2 regions of the Neorhizobium sp. T6_25 genome follow, and region 2 is predicted to be linked to the other one. Evidence: predicted binding sites of a transcription regulator. Region 2 holds the regulator's gene; the other holds the start of a gene.
The links. Region 2 encodes LexA, which represses DNA repair genes until DNA is damaged. Its sites were predicted from a motif close to TGTTCNNNNTGTGTTCNG; they were not measured.
Positions count from the first base shown of each region.

Region 1: a site for LexA is predicted at 5,495-5,512, ahead of C5L10_RS16825 (ATP-dependent helicase). Genes of this name have one in related genera too.

Region 1 covers NZ_PVBL01000011.1:109,393-116,934, reverse strand. Annotated here, with positions in the region: gene C5L10_RS16840 (NAD(P)-dependent oxidoreductase) at 1-738, shown strand, start outside; gene C5L10_RS16835 (efflux RND transporter permease subunit) at 826-4,029, opposite strand; gene C5L10_RS16830 (efflux RND transporter periplasmic adaptor subunit) at 4,026-5,282, opposite strand; gene C5L10_RS16825 (ATP-dependent helicase) at 5,552-7,542, shown strand, end outside.
Region 2 covers NZ_PVBL01000007.1:186,750-194,291, forward strand. Annotated here, with positions in the region: gene C5L10_RS12140 (ComEC/Rec2 family competence protein) at 1-2,118, shown strand, start outside; gene lexA (transcriptional repressor LexA) at 2,099-2,818, opposite strand; gene C5L10_RS12150 (VOC family protein) at 3,019-3,891, shown strand; gene kdsA (3-deoxy-8-phosphooctulonate synthase) at 3,896-4,744, shown strand; gene eno (phosphopyruvate hydratase) at 4,855-6,129, shown strand; gene C5L10_RS12165 (septum formation initiator family protein) at 6,292-6,609, shown strand; gene pdhA (pyruvate dehydrogenase (acetyl-transferring) E1 component subunit alpha) at 6,804-7,542, shown strand, end outside.

The sequences.
Region 1 (7,542 bases), on a different contig from region 2:
CGCTCTCCCGAGACCCACGACCGGGCCAAAGCCGCCGGAATGAAGCCCGCCCCGCTCGAAGATATCATCGGGGCGGAGATCGTTCTATCGATCGTCCCGCCCGGCGAGGCGATTGGCGTCGCGGAACGTCTGTCGGCGGCGATCGGAGAGCGCCCTGCCCCGGTGACATTCATCGATTGCAACGCGATCTCGCCCGACACGATGCGCAAGGTTGCAGCCGTCTTCAGGCCCGGCCAGGCGAACGTGCTGGACGGCTCGATCATCGGCCTGCCGCCGCAGCCGGGAAAAGCCGGACCAAAACTCTATATCAGCGGTGACGGGGCGGACAGAAGCGCCGTTCTCGCCGGGCACGGGCTTCACGTCCGCCGGATCGAGGGCGCCGTCGGCGCAGCCTCGGCGCTTAAGATGTGTTATGCGGGCATCAACAAGGGCGTCACCGGCCTCGGCACCGCCATGCTTCTCGCCGCCATCGGATCGGGCGCCGACCAGAGCCTCAGGCGGGAGATGGCCGAAAGCAACCCCGACCTCGATCGGAAACTCTCGGGCGCCATTCCGGACATGTATGCGAAAGCCTATCGCTGGGTGGCGGAGATGGAGGAGATCGCAGCATTCCTCGGCGAGGACGATCCGGCCTCGCTGATCTTCAAGGGAATGGCGGGATTGTTTCAGAAGATGGCCGACGACCGGGCCGGCGGCGGCGCGCTTGCCGGCCAGCTCAACGACCTACTCGGCCGATAGGTCGTCGAAAATCTCGACGCTATCTCGTCTGTCCTCGGATCAGGTCCGAGGACAGCGGCTATGGAAGGGACAGATTGCTCCCACCCGTCACTCGGCGGCGAGCAGCTGTTCCTCTTTTTCCTTCTCGTTATCCTGCTTCTCCTGCCCGCCGCGCGAGGCATGCGCCAGTTCCTCATGGAACCGCGCTTCCTCGTGCATATGCGGCTTGGCGAAGCCGGCGATCAGAAGATAGGCGACCGGGGTGATGAACAGCGTCACGATGACCGCAAAGCCGAGACCGCCGACGATGACCCAGCCGAGCGCGATACGGGCTTCCGCACCGGCGCCCTGGGCCAGCAGCAGCGGTACGCCGCCGATGACGGTGGCGATCATCGTCATCATCACCGGGCGCAGACGCATGGCGCAGGCCTTCTCGATCGCCTCACGCACGCTCGCACCGCGGTCCCGCAGTTGGTTGGCGAATTCGACGATCAGGATGCCGTTCTTCGCCATGACGCCGACCAGCAGCACGAGGCCGATCTGGCTGTAGACGTTGAGGCTCGACCCGGTCAGCACCAGCGCGATGGCGGCGCAGGCAAGACCGAGCGGCACGGTCGACATGATGATGATCGACGACAGCACGCTTTCGAACTGCGCCGCCAGCACCAGGAAGATGATCGCGATCGCAAAACCGAAGGTCATCAGCATGGCATTGGAGTTTTCGCCGAGCGTCTTCGCCTCCGCCATCGGAACCAGGCGGACGCCCGCCGGCAGGAACGGCTGGGCGATCGCGGAGACTTCCCTGACCGCATCGCCGAGCGCCACGCCGTCGCGCAGGTTCGACGAGATGGACACCGAGGCGAGCTGTTCCTCGCGGTTGAGCTGCGGCGCCACTGCGCCTTCCTTCAAGGTCGCGATCGTCGACATCGGCACGATCTTGCCGTCGCCGGTCTTGAGGAAGATGTTCTCGAGATCGGTCGGGTCGTCGATCGGTCTCGTGGTCGAGGTGAGCTTAACGGGCAGCGCGTCGCCGTTGACGAAGACGTCGACGACCGAGCGGCCCTCGAGCAGCGACTGCATGGCGGTCGACAGGCCGGTGATGTCGATGCCGAGGTCGGAGGCCCGCTCGCGGTCGATCGCCACCGAGAGCTGCGCCTGGGTCGGCTCGTTGGTGAGACGCGGCGTATCGAAGAACCGGGCGCCTTCGCTTTCCATATGCGACACGAGCTTCAGTGCCGTCGAAGTCAGGACGTCGTAGTCGTTGCCGACCAGGGCCATCTGCAGGCCGTTGCCGGCGCCGCGGATCTTCAGGCTGTTCGCCTGCATGGTGAAGCCGCGCAGGGCCGGAACCCTCAGCGCCGCGGCGTTGACGTCGGCGGCGATCTGGTCCTGCGTGCGGCTGCGCTCGCCCCAGGGCGCCAGCGTCAGAACCATGAAGCCGCTATTGGTGTTGCTGCCGAAACCCGAGATCGAGAAGACATTGGTGATCTCGCCGGAATCGCGCAGCGACTTCAGGTTCTCTTCGACGCGCTGCATCTGGTCGCGGGTATAATCGAGGCTGACGCCCTGCGGCGTCGTCAGGCGCAGCATGATCGTGGCGCGGTCTTCGCGCGGCGTCAGCTCGCTCTTGACCAGCCCGAAGACGTTGTAGGCGGCAATCGAGAAGACCACCGACACGACGATGACGACCAGCGGCGCATTGAGGCAGAACCGCAGCGACGACGCATAGACCCTGGCGAACCCGTTGCCGAAGGCGCCGAGGAGACCGTGATCCTCCTTCATCGGCTTGGTCAGCATGCGCGACGCGAGCATCGGGCAGAGCGTCAGGGCGGTGACCGACGACAGCGCCACCGAGAAGGCGAGCACGAAGCCGAATTCCTTGAACAGGCCGCCGATCTGGCCGGGCAGGAAGGACAGCGGAATGAAGACCGCGGCAAGCGTCGCCGTGGTCGCGATGACGGCGAAGAACACTTCCTGGGTGCCGAGCACGGCGGCGGCGCGCGGACCCATGCCTTCCGCTCGGCGCCGGACGATGTTTTCGAGCACGACGATCGCGTCGTCGACCACGAGACCGGTCGCGAGCACGATCGCCAGCAGGGTCAGGATGTTGATCGAGAAACCGACGAGGTAGATCGCCACCAGCGTGCCGATCAGCGCCACCGGCATGGTGATCGCCGGGATCAGCGTGGCGCGCCAGTCACGCAGGAAGAGGTAGATGACCACGACGACGACCGCGGCCGAGAGCATCAACGCGATCTCGACCTCGTGCAGCGCGCCTTGGATGAAGATCGCGTCGTCGCCGGTGATGGCGATGCGGGTGCCTTCCGGCAGCGCCTTCTGCATCTCAGCGACGGCGGCCTTGACACCTTCGGAAATGTTGAGCGTGTTCGACTGCGCCTGGCGGATGATGCCGAGGCCGACGCCCTGCACGCCGTTGGCGCGCAGCACCGTCGTGCCGTCATCCGGGCCGAGTGCCACGGTCGCCACGTCGCGGACGCGGACATTCGGGCCGATCAGGACGTTTTCGAAATCCTGCGGCGTGGTGAGGTTGGCGGTGGCGCGAACGACGATATCCTGGGTCGTGCTCTTCAGCGACCCGGCCGGAACGTCGAGCGCCGCGCTCGACAGCGCCTTGGAGACGTCGGCGACGGTCAGGCCGCGGCCAGCCAGGGCGGACTGGTTGACATCGACGCGAAACACCTTGTCCTGATCGCCGTAAAGTTCGACGTCCGCGACACCTTCGACGGCGGCAAGCCGGTCGACCACCTCGTTGTTGACGAGCTGGGTGAGGTCTTCCATCGACATGTTCGACGATGTGACCGCAAGGCGCATGATGGCGTCGGAATCGGCATCCGCCTTGACGATGCGCGGTTCGTCGGCATCGTCCGGCAGCTGGTTGACGACACGGCCGACCGCATCGCGTACGTCGTTTGCGGCTTCCGACAGATCGACGCTGTCGGAAAATTCCATCGTCACCCGGCTGGAGCCGAACTGCGACTGCGAGGACAGAGCCTTGAGGCCCGAGACGCGCGCGACGGCGCCCTCGATGACCTGGGTGACTTCCTGGTCCATCGTCTGCGGCGAGGCGCCGTCGTAATTGGTGCGCACGGTGATGACCGGCTGGTCGACGTCGGGAAGTTCGCGCACCTCGACTCCCGCGAGAGCCGCAAGACCCGCAACGACCAGCAGCGTGTTCAGAACCGCGGCAAGGATCGGCCGGCGGACGAAGAGGGCGGTAAAGCTCTGCGCGGATTTCTCCGCCTCGGCCTTCCCCTCCTCGTCATGGCCGACGCCTGGGAGTTCGATCTTCATTGGCGCGCCACCTCAGCCGTTTCCGGCGCGCCGAAGATCCGGACCGGCGCCCCTTCCCTCACACGCTGCAGACCTTCGGTGACGATCCTGTCGCCCTCTTTGAGCTCGCCGCCCACGAGGACCGCATCGGGATTGCGCTGGACGACGCGCACCCGGGTCTTGACGGACTTGTTGTCCCTGACCTGCCAGACATACGAACCTTCGCCGTCCCACTGGATGGCAAGCGGATCGACCGCCGGATAGCGTTCGCCGGCAAAGCGCATGCCGACGTTGAAGGCCATGCCGGCGCGCAGCACGTCGCCGGGATTTTCGACCCGGGCGCGGATGCGCATCGTGCGGCTTGCCGGATCGATGCGGTTGTCGATCGCCTCGACCTTGCCGGAAAAGACCTGGCCCGGACGGGCGATCGAACTCGCCTCGACCGGCTGGCCCGGCTCGATCGCAACCGCGAAACGCTCCGGCGCCCAGAAATCGACCAGAATGGCCGTGCGGTCGTCGATCGTCACGATATTGGTCTGGGTGGTGACGTTGTCGCCGATATTGACCGCGACGATGCCGGCAATGCCGTCGATCGGGGCGGCGATATCGCGGCGCCTGAGATTGAGTTCGGCGGTGGAGAGTGCCAGCTTTGCGGCCTGTTCGGCGATCTGCGCATCGAAAACGTCGAGGCGCGAGAATGACTGCAGGTTCTTGTAGGAAGCGGATTTTTCTTGGGCGCTGGCCAGCGCCACCCGCGCCTTGTCGCGCTCGATCGTCTGCTCTTCGTCGTCGAGGCGGGCCAGAACCTGGCCCTTGGTGACCTTCTGGCCCGACGTCACCATGATCTCGTTGATGGTACCGGAGGCCTGCGGCATGACGACGACCGACTGGATGGCCTGACCGCTGCCGATCGCCGAGAGGCGGTCGTTGACGGTGCCGGTGGCGACCGGCTGGGCAACGACGAGCGTCGCCCGGTTGCCGCCCTGGCCCCCGCCTTGGGCACCACCCTGGCCGCCTGCCCCGCGCTGCCCGTTCTGCGCAGCGCCCTGGGCTCCGCCCTCGCCTTGCGGACGCGCCGCAGCATTGCCGTTGGCACCACCCGCTGGAGCAGGTGCGGGCCGGGCTGAGGTTCTCGGAATGACGGCGGCGATCACTTCACCGGGAACGCCCATCTTTGTCAGGGTTCCGCCGGCGCTCGGCACCAGGTAGACCCACAGGCCGAGCGCTCCGGCCAGGACTACGATACAGAGCAGAAGCTGTTTCCAAATCCGCATTCAATTCTCCGATGGCGGCACCAGGAGGCCATATTGCCCGGGAGTATCCTTTTTTGCGGGTGCTCACGCAATGGGTGTTCGGCAACCTTACAAAAATGTAACCTCACGAAATTTCACGCATATGTTAGATCGGAGGCATACATATACTCCTAAAATCGCCGCTTTCGCAGTGGGTAACTGGCGGCAATTTGGCCTTGCCTTGTGTGAACAGTCAGAATGAAAGCAGAACATTTTCTGGTCTTTCAGGTCCGAATCACTACATTGGCCGCATGACGAACAGTTTCGACGACATTCCGTTCTTCGACGAAGAACCTGAGCAGGCGCAGCGCAAGGGCACGGCCCCCGCCTTGGCGCAGCCGGCCGGAAACGGTGGCCTCGGCATTGCCGCGCGCGCCATGGCGGCCCGCGACCAGCACCGGGCGCCCGATTATCTCGCAGGCCTCAACCCGGAACAGCGCGAAGCGGTCGAGACGCTCGACGGCCCTGTCCTCGTGCTCGCAGGCGCGGGCACGGGCAAGACGCGGGTGCTGACCACCCGCATCGCCCACATCCTCGCAACCGGCAGGGCCTTCCCTTCGCAGATCCTTGCCGTCACCTTCACCAACAAGGCAGCGCGCGAGATGAAGGAACGCGTCGGCGTTCTGGTCGGCGGCGCGGTCGAGGGCATGCCGTGGATGGGCACCTTCCACTCGATCGGCGTAAAACTGCTGCGCCGGCATGCGGAACTTGCGGGCCTTCGCTCCGACTTCACCATTCTCGATACCGACGACGTGGTGCGGCTGATCAAGCAGCTGATCCAGGCCGAGGGGCTGGACGACAAGCGCTGGCCGGCAAAACAGTTCGCCGGCATGATCGACACCTGGAAGAACAAGGGCCTGACCCCGCCTGATATTGCCGAGGGCGACGCCCGCGCGTTTGCCAACGGCAAGGGCCGCGAACTCTATGCAGCCTACCAGGCGCGGCTTCGCACGCTGAACGCCTGCGATTTCGGCGATCTGCTGCTGCACCCGATCGCGATCCTCCGCAAGAACCCGGATTTGCTCAAGGAATATCACGGCAAGTTCCGCTACATCCTCGTCGACGAGTACCAGGACACCAACACGGCCCAGTACATGTGGCTGCGGCTGCTTGCACAGCGGCCGAAGGACATTCCCCAGAACGTCTGCTGCGTCGGCGACGACGACCAGTCGATCTATGGCTGGCGCGGCGCCGAAGTCGACAACATCCTGCGCTTCGAGAAGGATTTTCCGGGCGCCAAGGTGATCAAGCTCGAGCGCAACTACCGTTCCACCGAGCACATCCTCGGCGCCGCAGGCCATCTGATCGCCCATAACGAGGGCCGGCTCGGCAAGACGCTGTTCACCGACCGCTCCGACCCCGACGACGAGAAGGTGGTGGTGCATGCCGCCTGGGATTCGGAAGAGGAAGCGCGCGCCGTCGGCGAGGAGATCGAAAACCTCCAGCGCGGCAAGCACAAGCTCAACGACATGGCGATCCTGGTGCGCGCCTCGTTCCAGATGCGCGAGTTCGAAGACCGGTTCGTGACACTGGGCCTCAACTACCGGGTCATCGGCGGCCCGCGCTTCTACGAGCGGCTCGAGATCCGCGATGCCATGGCCTATTTCCGCATGGTCTGCCAGCCCTCCGACGACCTCGCCTTCGAGCGGATCATCAACACGCCTAAACGGGGCCTCGGCGACACGACCGTGCGCTACCTGCACGACTATGCCCGCGCCCGCGACATCCCCATGCTGCAGGCCGCCGCCGACCTCATCGAGACCGACGAGATGAAGCCGAAGGCGCGCAAGGCGCTGTTCGACGTGGTGACCGACTTCCGCCGCTGGCAGGGCCTGCTCGAAAACACTCTGCACACCACGCTTGCCGAGCAGATCCTCGACGAGAGCGGCTATACCGCCATGTGGCAGAACGAAAAATCGGCGGAAGCGCCGGGACGGCTAGAAAACCTCAAGGAACTCGTGCGTTCCATGGAAGCCTTCGAGAGCATGCGCGGCTTCCTCGAACACGTCTCGCTGGTCATGGATGCCGAGAACAACGAAAACCTCGATGCCGTCTCGATCATGACGCTGCATTCGGCCAAGGGCCTGGAATTCGACACCGTGTTCCTACCCGGTTGGGAGGAAGGCCTGTTTCCGCACCAGCGGGCGCTCGACGAGGGCGGCCGCTCGGGGCTGGAAGAAGAACGCCGCCTCGCCTATGTCGGCCTGACGCGCGCAAAGCACCGCTGCCATATCTGGTTCGT
Region 2 (7,542 bases):
TCCGGTGCCACGCACCTGTTGCCGCTCGCTCTCGCACTCTTCCTCGCAGGCATGATGCTGGCGCAGTTGGAGACCTGGAGGCGGGCCACCGTCATTCTCGATACGCCGGTGACGACCGAGCTCACTGGTGTGGTCGAGCGCAGGGAGAGCGACGCTCAGGGCCGTTGGCGTTATATCGTCCGCATCGAGCGGACCTCCCATCCGAAAGTCAGGCGCCCACCGCAGCGTGTATCTCTGCTGGCAAGGTCCCGCCATGAGCCTGCCCAAACCGGCGAGACGATTAGCGGCCGCGCCCGCATTTCGCCCCCGTCGGGACCCGCCTTGCCGGGCCTCAACGACTTCGCCTTTTCTTCCTATTTCGACGGCATCGGCGCAGTCGGATTTTTCTATGGAGCGCCGAAAAAGCAGGCTGCTCCCCCTTCAACCCGGAGCTGGATAAAGGACGTCGAAATCCAACTTTTCGATCTGCGCAGCGCCATCGCGACCCGTATCCGGGAGACCGTGCCCGGAGATCCCGGCGCCTTTGCCGCGGCGATCGTCACGGACGAGCGCCGGGCAATTTCCGAAGACACCACCGAGGCGCTGCGACTGTCGGGCCTCGCCCATATCGTCGCCATTTCCGGGCTGAACATGGCGCTCGCCGCCGGCATCTTCTTTGTCGGCGTGCGCACCGTGCTTTCCGTCTTCACGGGCTTCGCCCAGGCCTATCCGGTCAAGAAGATCGCCGCACTCGGGGCGCTGATGATGGCGACGGCCTATTACCTGATCTCCGGTTTCGGCGTTTCCGCCGAGCGAGCCTATATCATGATGGCGATCATGCTGGTCGCGGTGCTTTTCGATCGGCCATCGATCAGCCTGCGCAATGTCGCGCTGTCCGCCCTGGTCATCATCGCCATGTCGCCCTCGGAAATACTGGGGCCGAGCTTCCAGATGTCGTTTGCCGCCACCGCAGCCCTGGTCGCCGGCTACGCACTCTGGAAACACAGGGCGCAACGCCGCGACCCCGAACCTCTGCCGTTCCGTCACCCTGTGGTGACGCCGGTGCTGGCATCCTGGAATTTCGCGGCCGGCATCTTCGTGACCTCGCTGATCGGCGGCATCTCGACCGCCATGTTCTCAGTCGAGCATTTCCACCGCATCGCCACCTACGGCCTTGCCGCCAACCTCGCCGCCATGCCGATCATCTCCTTCGTGGTCATGCCGGCAGGGCTGGTCGGCATGTTGCTGATGCCGTTCGGCCTCGATGCGCCCTTCATGAAGCTCATGGGCATCGGCCTGGGGTGGGTGATCGCCATCGCCAAACACGTCGCCGCCTGGGGCGGCGATGTCGGCATAGGGCGACAGCATCCCTGGTTCCTGACCGTGTCGACGGCAGGTTTTCTGCTGCTGACGCTCATGAGGACGAGACTGAGATTGATAGGCTTGCCGTTGATGGTGACCGCTCTGCTGCTTTCCTGGCATGAGCGGTCGATGCCGCTGCCGGATATCCTGATCTCGGAAGACGGGACGATGGTCGCACTTGTAGACGGGGAAGGGGTCGTCACCAATCGCGCCCGCCCGCCCGACTTCGTCTACGGACAATGGAAGAGGGCGCTTCTGCTCGGCGATCCGACCAAGCCTGAAATGTCGCCATTCAGGGACAAGCCACCCGACGACAAGCGGCCCGGCGAGAAAATCAACGAGCGCCCTGAACTGACCCCGCAGCAATTCGAAACGGCAAAGTCGAAGATAAAACAGGCGCCTGCCGGCCGCTTCACCTGCGAGCCGACGGCCTGGTGTGCGGCAAGCACGGGCAAGGGCATCGTTATCGCAGTCGAGGACGGCCGTTATGCGGGTGCCGCCTGCGACGCCGCCAGTCTTGTCATTGCGCCGCGTGCCCGCTTCGACCAATGCCGGTCCGGCGCCCTGATGATCAATAGTGCCACGCTTCGCAAGACCGGCGCCCTGGAGATTTCCATCAACGGCGCGACCGACATTCGGCGCTGGCAGATCCGTGCCGCCATGGCGGGCGGAGATCGGCCCTGGAGCCGGCACCGCCACTATGATTGGCGAAGCCAAGGTTTCGATAGCTCATTGCCGGAACCGCTCCGGCAGATGATCAGTGATACCGGCGGATGAGGCCGACGAGCTTGCCCTGGATCTTCACCCGGTCCGGCCCAAAGATGCGGGTTTCATAGGCTGGGTTGGCGGCTTCGAGGGCGATGGAGGCGCCGCGGCGGCGGAAACGCTTCAGCGTCGCTTCCTCATCGTCCACCAGCGCCACGACGATATCGCCCGGATTGGCCGTATTGCTGTTGCGGATGATCACGGTATCGCCGTCGAGAATGCCGGCCTCGATCATCGAATCGCCCTTGACCTCGAGCGCATAGTGCTCGCCGGAACCGAGCATCTCGGCCGGCACGGCGATGTCATGCGTGTTGTTCTGGATCGCCGAGATCGGCACGCCGGCAGCGATGCGGCCCATGACCGGAACGGTCGTGGCGTTCGGTGAATCGTCGTTGGCGGCGGGTTTCTGAGGGGCTGCTACCGGCTGCGGCTTGCCGAGGCTTCCCTCGATGACGCTCGGCGAAAAACCGCGCCGTGGCTGCATGCTCGGCGAGTAGGCTTCCGGCAGCTTGATGACTTCGAGCGCCCGGGCCCGGTTCGGCAAGCGGCGGATGAAGCCGCGCTCCTCGAGCGCGGTGATCAGGCGGTGAATGCCGGACTTGGACGCGAGGTCGAGAGCGTCCTTCATTTCATCGAATGACGGCGGGATGCCGGATTCCTTCATGCGTTCGTGAATGAACAGAAGCAATTCCTGTTGTTTGCGCGTGAGCATCTTTTGGCATCCTCAGAGTCGGAAACAAATCCAGAACGGACACTATATGTTCCATATGTGTTCTGCAAGTCCCTAAATTTCTGTGAAGTATGATGATTTTTTCTTCATAGATGCGTGCCAGATATCTCGAGCCACACCACTTGCGCGGCGCGAGCCCGCTGCCAAAGTAGCTTTGCGATTCCAATTCCGGGGGCCCTCGCGTGAACGCAAGACCAATCGATCATCTCGTGCTGCCGGTGGCGGGACTTACCGCTGCGCGTTCCCGGCTCACGAAGCTTGGTTTTACAGTTGCGCCCGATGCTTTTCATCCTTTCGGCACGGCTAATGCTTGTGTGTTCTTCTCGGATGGCAGCTATCTGGAGCCGCTGGCTCTTGCCAATCGCCGTCATGCGAGCGCAGCCGCCAAACGCGGCAACGTTTTTACCGCACGCGATCTGGCTTTCCGCAAGGGACGCGACAGGCAGGGCTTCTCTGCGCTCGTTGCCGCCACGCGCGACGCGATGGCCGATCACGCGCGTTTCAAGATGCGTGGCGTCTCGGCAGGCGACGTGCTGGAATTCTCCCGCGCGATGACCTTGGCCGACGGTTCCGAAACCCAGGCGAGCTTCCGGCTGGCTTTTGCGGGTGATGACCGGGCGCCCGACTTCCTGATGTTTTCCTGCCAGCGGATCAATCCCCTGCCGGCCGATCGCGGCGAACTGGAGCATCATTCCAATGCGGTCATGGGGCTGAGCGAGATCATCCTGTCGGCATCGGCGCCCTCCGATTTCGCGCCCCTGGCCGAGCAGGTGCTGATGACAAAGGCCAAGCCGGAGGCTGCATCGCTCGAGCTTGCCGCGGCCAATGCCCGCATTCGCATCCTGCAGGATCACGAACTCGAAGCGGAATTCGCCCTGCCGTCGACCCCGGATGCCGAGGGGCTGCACGGCCGGGTGATCATCTTCAAGACGGCCGATCTTGCCGTGACAGAGATCACCCTTGCTGCTAATGACGTCGCATTCGTCCGCCGGGAGGGCCGTGTTCTCGTCTCGGCGGCGCCCGGCCAGGGTGTTTTGTTCGGCTTCGAGGAATAGGTTCATGGAAGTTACCGCAAATTCCAGCGTCTCCGTCGGCGAGGGAGACGGCAAGGTGGTTTTCGCGCAGGACGCAAAACTGTCGCTGATCGCCGGCCCCTGCCAGATGGAGAGCCGCGACCACGCCTTCATGATGGCAGGCGTGCTGAAGGAACTCTGCGGCAAGCTCGGCATAGGTCTCGTCTACAAATCCTCCTACGACAAGGCCAACCGCACGTCGATTTCCGGCAAGCGCGGCATCGGGCTCGAAACCGCCATGGAAATCTTCGCCGACCTCAAGAAGGAATTCGGCTTTCCGGTCCTGACCGACATTCACACGGAAGAGCAATGCGCCGTCGTGGCGGAAACGGTCGACATCCTGCAGATCCCGGCTTTCCTCTCCCGCCAGACGGACCTGCTTGTCGCAGCCGCCAAGACCGGCCGCGTCATCAACGTCAAGAAGGGCCAGTTCCTGGCGCCCTGGGACATGAAGAACGTGCTTGCCAAGTTCACCCAGAGCGGCAATCCGAACGTGCTGCTCTGCGAGCGCGGTGCTTCCTTCGGCTACAACACGCTGGTCTCCGACATGCGCTCGCTGCCGATCATGGCGTCGCTCGGCGCTCCGGTCATCTTTGACGCGACGCATTCGGTGCAGCAGCCGGGCGGGCAGGGCGCTTCGACCGGCGGCGACCGCACGATGGTGCCGGTGCTGGCGCGCGCAGCCGTCGCGGTCGGTGTCGCCGGCGTCTTTCTGGAAACCCACGAGGACCCGGACAACGCGCCCTCGGACGGCCCCAACATGGTACATCTGAAGGACATGCCGCGGCTGCTCGAAAAGCTGCTCGCGCTCGATGCCATCGCCAAGGCGGCTTGAGCCGGCCCACAAAAAGCGCGCAAACTGCTTCGATTGTAATTTTCGTGTCATTGATTATGAGACATTTTCAATGACCTCGTGACGTCAAGTCCAAACCCAGGGAGAGACCCTTGACCGCCATCACCGATATCATCGCCCGCGAAATTCTCGACAGCCGCGGCAATCCGACCGTCGAGGTAGATGTCTATCTGGAAGACGGTTCGATGGGCCGTGCGGCCGTTCCGTCGGGCGCCTCCACCGGCGCGCATGAAGCCGTCGAGCTGCGTGACGGCGGCAAGCGTTATCACGGCAAGGGCGTCGAAAAGGCGGTCGAGGCCGTCAACACCGAGATCTTCGATGCGATCGGCGGTTTCGATGCCGAAAGCCAGATCCATATCGACAAGACGATGATCGCGCTCGACGGCACGCCGAACAAGTCGCGCCTCGGCGCCAATGCAATCCTCGGCGTCTCGCTCGCCGTCGCCAAGGCTGCTGCCGAAACGTCCGGCCTGCCGCTCTACCGTTATGTCGGCGGCCCTAACGCCCATGTCCTGCCGGTGCCGATGATGAACATCATCAACGGCGGCGCCCATGCCGACAACCCGATCGACTTCCAGGAATTCATGGTCATGCCGGTCGGCGCCGATACGCTGAAGGACGCCGTGCGCATGGGCTCGGAGATCTTCCATGTGCTCAAGAAGGAACTTGCGGCCCAGGGCCATAACACCAATGTCGGCGACGAAGGCGGTTTCGCACCGGGCCTCAAGAGCGCGTCGGAAGCCCTCGACTTCATCATGAAATCGGTCGAGAAGGCCGGTTACACGCCTGGTGACGACGTCTGCCTGGCGCTCGATTGCGCCTCGACCGAATTCTTCAAGAACGGCAAGTACGAAATGGAAGGCGAGGGCCGCACGCTCGAGCCGGAAGCCATGGCCGATTACCTCGCCGAGCTTGCAGCCAAGTACCCGATCATTTCGATCGAAGACGGCATGGCTGAAGACGATTGGGCCGGCTGGAAGTACCTGACCGACAAGATCGGCGCCAAGTGCCAGCTGGTCGGCGACGACCTGTTCGTCACCAATTCGGCCCGCCTGCGCGACGGCATCAGACAAGGCGTTGCCAACTCCATCCTCGTCAAGGTCAACCAGATCGGCTCGCTGTCGGAAACGCTCGATGCGGTCGAGACGGCACACAAGGCGAGCTATACCGCCGTGATGTCGCACCGCTCGGGCGAAACGGAAGATTCGACCATCGCCGATCTTGCCGTCGCCACCAATTGCGGACAGATCAAGACCGGCTCGCTGTCGCGTTCCGACCGGCTTGCCAAATACAATCAGCTCATCCGCATCGAGGAAATGCTGGGTCCGCAGGCCGTTTATGCCGGCCGCGGCATCCTGAAAGCCTAAGGCTTTTCGATCCGAAATTTGCCGTGAAAGCCCGCGCCAAAAGCGCGGGCTTTTTCGCGTCATGATTCTGGTCAACGATTGCTTAAGCAAGTTCTGCGAATTTGAAGCTCTGTTTCGGATCTGATTTGAGATCCCGTAGGCGTGGCAAGGCGTTAGAGCGGCATGTGGACAAAGCATCATAAGAAAAGAAAATTCGGCCGTTTTGTCCTTCCCGCCATCACAGTCGCGTTTTTGTCCTATTTCGGCTATCATTCCATCCACGGCGATCTCGGTCTGATCGCCACGGAGGAATTCGAGCGTCAGCGGCAGGCGCGTGCAGGCGAACTGGCCAAGCTGACCGCCCGGCGCGAAACGCTGGAGCGGCAGGTTCAGCTGATGAGCGATGGTTCGCTCGACAAGGACATGCTGGACGAGATCGCCCGCTATCAGCTGAATATTTCCCGCGGCGACGAAATCGTCATCTTCAACAACTACTTCTAAATTAACCCGATTTCGGTTAATTTTACATTTCTGTAACCTATTCAATAGGTTGCGCGGAATGTGAGCCATGCATTTATGGCATTGCTGGGGCAGCTTTTCTTGCCTATGGTACGCCCCGACACCAGAGTGGGAATCTGGCGATACCCGTCAGGGCGTAATCTCGCTCTCAACGCAGAACTCAAAGGGAGGGATGAATGGCGCCGACCAAGACCGCGTCTGTATCCGGCCGCAAACCAGCGGCAAAGTCTGCAATCAAATCGGCCTCGAAAGCCTCCGCCAAGGAGTTTACGGGCAAGAACACCCCGGATTTCGGCAAGGATCAGGATCTTCACGCCTATCGTGAAATGCTGTTGATCCGCCGTTTCGAGGAAAAGGCCGGCCAGCTCTACGGCATGGGTTTCATCGGTGGTTTCTGTCACCTCTATATCGGTCAGGAAGCTGTCGTCGTCGGCATGCAGATGGCGCAGCAGGAGGGTGACCAGGTTATCACCGCCTATCGCGACCATGGACATATGCTGGCAACCGGCATGAGCGCGCGTGGCGTCATGGCCGAACTCACCGGGCGCAAGGGCGGCTATTCCCGAGGGAAGGGCGGCTCGATGCACATGTTCTCCAAGGAGAAGCATTTCTACGGCGGCCACGGCATCGTCGGCGCCCAGGTTTCGCTCGGAACCGGTCTCGCCTTCGCCAACAGGTATCGTGGTAATGACAGCGTCTCGGTCGCCTATTTCGGCGATGGCGCGGCCAACCAGGGCCAGGTCTACGAGAGCTTCAACATGGCGGCCCTCTGGAAGCTGCCGATCGTCTATATCGTCGAGAACAACCGTTATGCGATGGGCACTTCGACGGCCCGTGCGACGGCGCAGTCGAACTACTCGCTGCGTGGTTCCGGCTTCGGCATCCCCGGCATCCAGGTCGACGGCATGGACGTTC